DNA from 3 places in the Paenibacillus sp. BIC5C1 genome. Region 3 is predicted to be linked to each of the others. Evidence: predicted binding sites of a transcription regulator. Region 3 holds the regulator's gene; each other region holds the start of a gene.
What was found. Region 3 encodes LexA, which represses DNA repair genes until DNA is damaged. Its sites were predicted from a motif close to CGAACATATGTTCG; they were not measured.
Positions count from the first base shown of each region.

Region 1 (3,288 bases), 810 kb from region 3:
CACCGGGAGCGTTTTATCCAGGATGGAGAGGCATACCGTCTCGTTTATGGGGAAGCTGATTTCCTGCCAGGACTGATAGTTGACCGTTTTGGCAGCATCCTTGTTGTTCAGTTGCTCACATTGGGCATGGACCGTTGTCGTGAAGCGATTGTACAAGCTCTAATTGAAGTGATGCAGCCAGAAGGCATCTATGAACGCAGTGATGTATCCATTCGTGAACTGGAAGGTTTGGAGCAGACGAAGGGACCATTGTACGGGGATTGCCCGCGTCATGTCACGGTAACCGAGAACGGATTGCTCATTAAGGTGGACATCGTGGAAGGCCAAAAGACAGGGTATTTCTTCGACCAGCGCGAGAATCGTGCAGCCATCGAACCACTTATGAAGGGTTGGGGGTACAAGAGTGGCATTACGCTCCAACAGACTGAGCAGGATGGTACGCAGCAGTTGCTTCCTGTGAATAAAAGTGGCAAGGTTGTGACGTTCCCTTATTGGGATGGGGCCACTGTGCTGGAATGTTTCTCCCATACAGGTAGCTTCACATTGAACGCCTGCAAATATGGAGCCAAAAAAGTAACATGCCTTGATATCTCAGAGCATGCAATTGAAAGTGCACGTACTAACGTAGAGCTGAATGGTTTCACTGACCGGGTAGAATTTGTCGTTGCGGATGCATTCCAATATTTGCGTGAGCAGGTGAAAGGCCTCGATGAGCGTAACGTACGTGCCCGTGCTGGCGAACAGAAAGTGGATACGTCCAAAGCGCTTGCAGCTGGTGGTAAAACATTTGATGTGGTTATCCTCGATCCACCAGCCTTTGCCAAAACGAAATCAGCAGTCAAAGGCGCATGCCGTGGGTATAAGGATATCAATCTGCAAGGAATGAAGCTGGTGAATGAGGGCGGGTATCTCGTAACCGCAAGCTGTTCATACCACATGCGTCCGGATCTCTTCCTGGAAACCATTGCGGATGCAGCCGAGGATGCAGGCAAAGTGCTACGTTTAATCGACTGGAAAGCAGCTGGTAAGGATCACCCTCAAATTTTGGGTGTAGACGAAGGTCATTACCTGAAATTTGCCATCTTCGAAGTACGCAGCAAAAAGAATTAATTGAGCGATTTCCAATTAAATGGAACACACATTTACGTAAAGAGTCCACAGTTTTCATAAGCTGCGGGCTTTTTGCTATGCTCATGCAAAAGCTCTCTGGAATTGCCGGATAGTGGCAAACGTATGTTCCGAACCAAGTCAGATATGTTATACTGGGAATTAAAATCTTGTTCGTGATGGTTTGGAGGATTAAACATGTCCGTACGCTTTGTTATTGGCCGGGCAGGCAGCGGCAAGAGTGCGCTGATTACCCGGGAAATCACATCCCTGCTTCAAAAGGAACCGCAAGGTAAACCACTGATTCTTCTGGTCCCGGAACAGAGTTCGTTTCGAACCGAACAGTCACTGGTTTCTTCAGGGGCTATTAAAGGTACCATGCGCGCTGAAGTGCTTGGTTTTCGCCGATTGGCCTATCGGGTAATGCAGGAGGCAGGTGGTTCTGCACGTATTCCCATTGGAGCTGAAGGCAAAAAAATGCTGCTCTACAAAGTGCTCCAGCGTCGAAAGGAAGAATTGAAGCTATTTGGAGCATCGGGCAGTCAGCTGGGATTTATAGGAGACTTAAATGATTTATACAGTGAGTTTAAACGTTATGAACTTGACCCTGCTTCACTGGAAGAAGGACTTTCCACATGGAATACTTCCTCTTCTGCACCGATTCTGGGAGACAAGCTGCATGACTTGCTTCTTATATACCGTGACTATGAAAAGGAATTAACCGAGCTATATATCGATGATGAAGACACGTTGACTGAACTGACAGAGCGATTGCCAGAAAGCATGTTGCTGCAAGATGCACAGATCTGGATCGATGGATTTCAGGGATTTACCCCGCAGGAAATGAGTGTCATTGGAAGACTGATGCTGCAAGCTTCTTCCGTTACAATTACATTGACGTTGGATCGAGCTTACGACCACGGCGCACTTCCAGGAGAATTGGAGCTGTTCCATCCCACAGCGAGTGCATACGCACGTCTCAAAGGCATGGCTGAAGATCTGGGTGTTCTTAATGAGACAACCTTGCTTCAACCGGAAGTTTTGCCAAGATATGAAGGCAGTCCTGGACTGGCGCATTTGGAGGCTGGCTTTGATCGCAGAGTTCGCTGGAAGAGTGAAGGGCGCGATGCAGGTGTCCGACTTTACACCGCGGAGAACCGCCGGGCTGAGATGGAAGGAGCACTTCGTGAGATGCGTCGTTTGGCGCAAGATGAAGGTGCGCGTTATCGAGATATGGCAGTGCTTGTTCGTCAGTTGGATACATATGCCGATATTGCTGAGCCCCTATTCAGGGACTATGGTGTGCCTGTCTTTCTGGATCGGAGAAGAAATGAACTACATCATCCATTAGCGGAATTTATTCGTTCTGCACTCGATATCGTTCGCCGTCGCTGGCGTTATGAGGATGTGTTTCGTTGTGTGAAAACGGATCTGCTTCTACCGCGGGACGGTTCCATCAAACGTGAAGATATGGACCAGCTCGAAAATTATATATTGGCATGCGGAATTCACGGATACCGCTGGACAGATGGAAAGCCATGGAAGTATGTACCCAGCCTTTCCCTGGAAGACAACGATCAGGAAGTCCGCAGCCGGGGCCGGGAACAAATGCTGTCCTTAATGGAAAAATGCCGTACGGTAATTGTTGATCCACTGGGTGCTTTTGAGAAACGAATGAGCAAGGCAAAGACAGCCAAAGACCAATGTGCGGCGCTATACAGATTACTGGAAGATGCCGAGATTCCTTGGAAGCTGGATCAGATGTCTGCAGAAGCCAAGGACCAGGGGGATCCGGAACGGTCAAGAGAGCATCGTCAAATGTGGGGTGCCGTCCTAGATCTATTAGATCAGATGGTTGATATGATGGGTGCCGAACGGCTGGATATTGATCTGTTTGCCGGGCTGATGGAGACCGGATTAACCGAACTGAAGTTGGGACTTGTTCCTCCAGCGCTTGATCAAGTGTTGGTTGGATCGATGGATCGTACACGTCTTCAGGGTATCAATTACGTATTTATTCTTGGTGCAGTTGATGGTGAACTTCCTGCTGTGCCTCAGGATGATGGTGTGTTAACTGAGCAGGAACGGCTGTTATTGACAGAGAGAGGACTGGGACTTGGGCCAGGAGCAACAAGACAAATGCTGGATGAACGCTTTCTGATCTATACAGCCCTGACAGCG
Region 1 is NZ_CP135922.1:5,128,568-5,131,855, reverse strand. Features, by position in the region: gene RS891_RS23015 (class I SAM-dependent rRNA methyltransferase) at 1-1,110, shown strand, start outside; gene addB (helicase-exonuclease AddAB subunit AddB) at 1,306-3,288, shown strand, end outside.
Region 1: addB (helicase-exonuclease AddAB subunit AddB) is a predicted target of LexA. The motif match lies at 1,227-1,240, and genes of this name have one in related genera.

Region 2 (3,288 bases), 1.8 Mb from region 3:
GTGTGCGGGGTTTATGCTCCAGATATCGCAAAGATTGCACATACGTTCGCTGTCGCTCGTCAGCTACGATGATATCTTCCAAGTCTTTTTTCAGAAACGTATTTCCCCGGGTCATCCGATATTTAATCATTACATCTTCAAGAACCGTAATTGAATATAAACCAAAGGTAATTCGGTAACGAGCTTCCCTGCTCTTCGTTCGTTCAACTCGTGTAATGATAAGTTCTTCATTATCCGGGAATTGGGAGATTCCCTCCAGCTCGGTTTCTTCATATAAATCATCTTCATGTTGATCCATTTCGGTCTCCCCTTCCACTCATTTGGTACCTGTGTCACATGCTGTCTAACTGAAAGCACTCAACAAAACAAAAGACTTTCTCGATTAGCTGATCTCCGACGGAGATAACGCAGCTAAACTGCATACGTTTAGAGCGTAACTTCACAAAGACACCAGATGCTAATACAAAAGGCCGGAAACAATGTCCGGCCTCTCCCTAACAGAAAACGTACCAACAGCCCCTGCCCATTCGGACAGAGGCTGTTGGACAGCACGAGCGCACACCTTACTCCATTACTAGATCTAGATCGAGCCAAGCTCAATCAGACAAGTTACGGGGATTCAGAGCATTACTCGTTAATTTCAAACAATTCTTGTTCTTCTGCCGCTTCTTTTTGTTGATCTTCAGTTGTAGGGGCAGGAACTGCAGTAGTCAGATTGCTGGCTTCGCGAATTTTTTGTTCAATCACTTGAGCAATCTGTGCATGCTCTTTCATGAACTGCTTCGCGTTCTCACGTCCTTGACCTAAACGCTCGCCTTCGTAAGAGTACCACGCACCACTTTTGTTAACGATGTCCAGCTCTGTACCAATATCAATGATACTGCCTTCTCTCGAAATACCTTCTCCGTACATAATGTCCACTTCCGCTTGTTTAAACGGTGGTGCCACTTTGTTTTTTACAACTTTGATACGAGTACGGTTACCGATGATGTCATTGCCTGATTTAATACTCTCAATACGACGTACATCCAGACGCACTGTAGAGTAAAATTTCAGGGCACGACCACCAGGTGTTGTCTCCGGGTTACCAAACATAACACCGACTTTTTCACGAAGCTGGTTGATGAAGATTGCGATGGTTTTGGATTTGCTGATTGCACCAGACAGTTTACGCAACGCCTGAGACATCAGACGCGCTTGCAAACCGACATGGGAATCACCCATTTCGCCTTCGATTTCCGCTTTTGGTACCAATGCAGCAACGGAGTCAATAACGACAATATCCACAGCGCCACTACGTACAAGTGCTTCTGCAATTTCAAGCCCTTGCTCACCCGTATCTGGCTGAGACAGAAGCAACTCATCAATGTTAACACCCAGTTTGCTTGCGTATTGCGGGTCAAGAGCATGCTCTGCATCGATAAATGCAGCTTGTCCACCCACCCGTTGTACTTCAGCAATCGCATGCAATGCTACAGTTGTTTTACCGGAAGATTCTGGTCCATATATTTCAACAATACGGCCTTTAGGCAAGCCGCCTGTTCCTAATGCAATATCCAGAGCCAAGGAACCGCTGGGTATGATTTCCACTTGCATGTGAGTCGACTCACCCAGTTTCATGATGGATCCTTTACCAAATTGCTTCTCTATTTGACGGAGCGCCATATCAAGCGCGGCACGACGGTCTGACAATAAGCTCACACCCTTTACTGTTTATAAGATAATGATACCTTGTTTTAACACGTTTGCCAAGCTTTTTTTCGAACATACATTCGTTTTTTTTGTGAAGGCCGAGGCGCCTCTTCCTCAAGCAAACTTTCCATTAAACAGAAAAAAGAACCGTAAACAAGGCTTTAAAGCCTAATTCTACGGTTCTTCCGTCTTCCTTTATTATACTTGCTTGCTTAGGCAAATGCAATCTGAGCCGTGAACTAGTCCATCTCCACAAGCTTGCGCCACAAACGATAAAGAATCGCCTTCGCGGAACGGATCCGAACCGTCTCCCGATTGCCATTAATGCGCAGTTCATGAATTTCTGTCTCTTTGCCACGCTCTGCCAAAGCGATGAAAACAAGTCCTGGGGGTTTGCGTTCAGAATAACCAGGCCCCGCTACACCTGTAACCGACAGACCGAAGTCGGCATCCCCAATCATGCGAATCTGTTCTGCCAGCACTTTGGCGACTTCCGGACTCACTGCGCCCGGTGCATCTTCACCTTCCAGGTAGGCATGTGGCACATGGAGCAGCTTCTCCTTAATTTCATTGGAGTAACATACTATTCCGCCCTTAAGCATCGAAGCACTGCCAGGGACTGACGTCAGACTTTGCATGACGAGCCCTCCTGTGCAGCTCTCAGCCGCGCTAAGGGTCAGACCCATATCAGACATCATTGTTACGATTGTATACTCTATAGGCACATCCTCGTTCGCGTAGAGATGCTCTGGCAATCGTTCCCGGATCTGAACTTCCATTGCATCAAGCTTCAGCTTCGCCTCACTCTCACTTGGAGCCTTTGTAGATACACGTACCGTAACTTCTCCCTCACTGGCATAAGGAGCAATCGTTGGATCTGTCTGCGTATCAATCAAATCCAGGAGTCGGTCTTCCAATGCCGATTCTCCAATTCCTGCAAACTTCAGCATTTTCGAGTAGATCGGCATTTCTTCTGTCAGTACATGCTGGAATAACCAAGGCTTAACTTCCTGTTCAAACATAGGAATCAGCTCTTTCGGTGGTCCAGGCATCACTACATAATGTTTGCCATTGTCGGAAATCGCATTTCCTGCGGCAAGGCCTGTTTCGTTCGCCAGCGGTGTCCCGCCTTCTATAACGATCGCCTGACGGCGATTATTTTCAGTCATGTCCACATTACGATCTCGGAAGAAGCTCTCGATTTTGTCCATAGCCATTCGATCTATATGCAGCTTGCGGTTCAAGACCGCCGCGATCGCATCCTTGGTGAGATCATCCTGTGTAGGACCGATGCCCCCGGAAAATAAAATGACGTCTGCACGACCCTGAGCGATGCGAATAGCGTCACTAAGTCGATTAAGATTATCACCAACCACCGTTTGGAAATATACATCAATCCCGATCGCAGCCAATTCACGGGATAGATATCGGGCATTGGTATTCACAATTTGTCCAAGCAACAATTCTGTGCCAACTGCAATGATTTCTGCCTTCATTCAGCATCCTCCTGTACATGTGGTGAGTGATCAAAGGGCAATAGGATAATTTCCTATTGCCCTCCGTACAAATGATTTCTTCATGCTTACCCATTTAACC
Region 2 is NZ_CP135922.1:2,549,812-2,553,099, reverse strand. Features, by position in the region: gene RS891_RS11700 (regulatory protein RecX) at 1-298, opposite strand, end outside; gene recA (recombinase RecA) at 628-1,692, opposite strand; gene RS891_RS11690 (competence/damage-inducible protein A) at 1,932-3,188, opposite strand.
Region 2: recA (recombinase RecA) is a predicted target of LexA. The motif match lies at 1,762-1,775, and genes of this name have one in related genera.

Region 3 (3,288 bases):
TGGTAAATACCCATCTCTTACCTCGTGCATTATGCTCAATCACAACTGTACCTGGCTCAATTCTGAATTTCACAATATCGTCGACTCCAATTGAACGCTCACGGTTCCCTTTTGTCGTCAAAATCCGATTACTTCCTATTTTGACATAAGGGCGACGGAGCATGAAGATGACTGCCAAAAATACATATAGCAACATGGTCACCCAGTCCCAAGTGGTCATCGGAGCTTTGACAAGAAATGTACTCATAAAGAGATACAGAAATGCTAGTCCGATCAGGAAAATAGGAAACAGAAGGCTGCGTCCTTTAAATACGTCCTCACCTGGTGTACCGGAAACCGGTTGACCGCTCTTTTTACGTTGCTGATTCAACTGCTTAGAATTTTTCCGAACCGTTCTCTCGAACGAACGCGACATGAGAATCCCCCTTAGATGTTCTTTGTATCGGCTTACATAACTGTAAACCAACATTTCCCCCTATAATTTGCAACCTCTAGATAACAGGAAGAAACCTAAATATCATATTGATATCATTAGGTTTCCTTAATGTTTGAGTTTGCCTTGGTGGCCCTGATCGTTCTCGTCATCTACAATTTCAATTGAATCCAGTTGTTGTCTGAAATTGCTACGAATGTTATTCAAATAGATTTCTCTAAGCTTGGCACGTTCTGCGAGCTCTTCCTCTGTCAAGCCAGTGGATTTTTGCTTACGGGCCAATTCATTAATACGTGCTACCAGACTATCTATATCCAAGCTTGTCCCCTCCAAAAATACAAAGTCATATTAACTTTGACATGATAAGGGCAGCTTGTCAAGCTGACACGCATTAGTGCGTGTGGATGTGCAGTTTTATTCTGTGAATTGAGGCAGTATTAAGACTTGCCCCACCTGTATCGAAGTTGAATGAAGTTGATTCACTTTCTTGATTGCTTCTATATATACACGTGTATCCATTGTTTCAGGTTTGTGCTCCAATGATATACTCCATAGCGTATCTCCTTGTGAAACTGCCATCTTCCCTCCAGGCAACAAATCGTTCTCATTGCCAGCGAACACAGTGAGTACTGTACTGCATCCAACCAGTATAATTAAGCTTACGATTATTAATTTCAAGACCCAAGTTGGGACATTACCTTTTGCAAAAACCTTCTTAAAATTCCTTATGTTAGTTTCAACCACATCTGAATGCACCGGTTCGTAAATGCTTTGATAAGTAGAATATCTCATTAAATATCGACCTCCAAACGTTTGTTCCTATCCGTTGAAATCAATATAACACGAACACTTGTTTTGTACAATAACTTTTTAGAACAATTGTTCGCTTTTTTTGTTACATACTACATTCCATTATCTTTCTTCTATTGTAGGGGAACTGTCATTTGCAGTATTTGATTAGACGAAAAGAAAATTTTCATTTTTAATTTGCAAAAAAACATTGATTTTATAGCATTTTATTTAGAACTTATGTTTGTACGAACGGAGGTTCTATGTTATAATTTTCCCAAACGTTACTAAAATGGGGTTGATACGGTATGTCGAAGATATCCAGCAGGCAACAGGCTATTCTGGAGTTTATACGCAATGAAGTCCGGTTGAAGGGGTATCCTCCTTCCGTACGCGAAATTGGTGAAGCCGTTGGATTGGCCTCCAGCTCTACAGTTCATGGACATCTGGATCGTTTGGAGAAGAAAGGTCTGATTAGACGTGACCCAACCAAACCAAGAGCCATTGAACTACTTAGCCAGGAAGAGTCAGAGCATTCACATCAGTTTGCTCACAGCGTTGCTCGCATTCCTGTCGTGGGTAAAGTTACTGCAGGGGTTCCAATCACAGCAACAGAAAATATCGAAGATTACTTCCCTCTTCCTACTCATTATGTAGGCGAACAGAAAGTATTTATGCTTTCGGTCGTGGGAGACAGTATGGTTGAAGCAGGCATTGTTAACGGAGACTATGTTATCGTACGTCAGCAGCAAACTGCAGATAACGGCGATATCGTAGTAGCCATGACTGAAGACGATGAAGCAACGGTAAAAACGTTCTACAAAGAGAAAGATCATATTCGTCTTCAACCGGAAAATTCGACTTTTGAACCGTTGCGTTTGAAACACGTTAGCATCCTGGGCAAAGTCATTGGCCTTTTCCGTGATATTCATTAATATGTATTGAAGTTGTACAGTGGTCTCACAATAAGATACTTAAAGAGGTTGTCCCCTTGAACGGGACAACCTCTTTTTTCTTATACTACTTATATTGTTCTAAGTTAGTCGATTATTCGCTGCGTTTAAGAATGCTTTTATGATGAGAGAACACATCAAAACTCTGTTTACCATGGTAGGAACCCATTCCACTTTCCCCTACACCGCCAAACGGGAGATAATGTGATGTCATATGAGACAAAGTATCATTAATACAACCACCACCAAAAGATACTTGATTCAGAACCTGATTCTGCAGATCCTCATCCTGAGTGAAGAGATATAATGCCAGTGGTTTTGGACGACGAACAATCTCATCTAACATGGGAGCGAGGTCGGTATACTTAAATACAGGAAGAATTGGACCAAAGATCTCTTCTTGCATCACTGGGGATTTCCAATCCACTCCCCCCAGAACTGTTGGTTCAATGAGCAGCTGATCACGTTCAGAACGTCCACCGATCATTGCTTTGCCATCTTGGAGCAACACCGATAAACGATCAAAGTTACGTGCGTTGACAATGTGCGGAAAATCAGCATTTTTCATCACATCATCTCCAAATTTATCCTGAATTTCTGCACCGATCAATTCCATTAATTTGTCATGAACATCCTCATGTACAAGTAAATAATCCGGAGCGACACAGGTTTGACCAGCATTCAGAAATTTACCGCGAACAATGCGCTGAGCTGCCAGCTTCAAATCCGCATCCTGATGAACAACGACCGGGCTCTTACCACCTAGTTCTAACGTAACTGGAGTCAAATGCTCAGCAGCTGCCTTCATAACAATGCGGCCAACACCTGTACTGCCTGTAAAGAAAATATAATCTAACTTTTCTTTCAACAATGCCGTACTCGTCTCCACTTCCCCTTCCATAACTGCCATGTACTCACTAGGAAATATCTCATGAATCAGATCATAAGTTAGACGTGACACGGTTGGGGTTAATTCAGACGGCTTAATAATGGCACAGTTACCCGCAGCAATGGCTCCAATTAGAGGGCCGAAAGCTAATTGAAACGGATAGTTCCAAGGTGCAATAATAAGAGCAACTCCATAAGGTTCAGGATAAATTAAGCTTGTGCCAT
Region 3 is NZ_CP135922.1:4,318,616-4,321,903, forward strand. Features, by position in the region: gene RS891_RS19140 (hypothetical protein) at 1-415, opposite strand, end outside; gene RS891_RS19145 (DUF896 domain-containing protein) at 542-751, opposite strand; gene RS891_RS19150 (LysM peptidoglycan-binding domain-containing protein) at 848-1,225, opposite strand; gene lexA (transcriptional repressor LexA) at 1,531-2,157, shown strand; gene RS891_RS19160 (aldehyde dehydrogenase) at 2,270-3,288, opposite strand, start outside.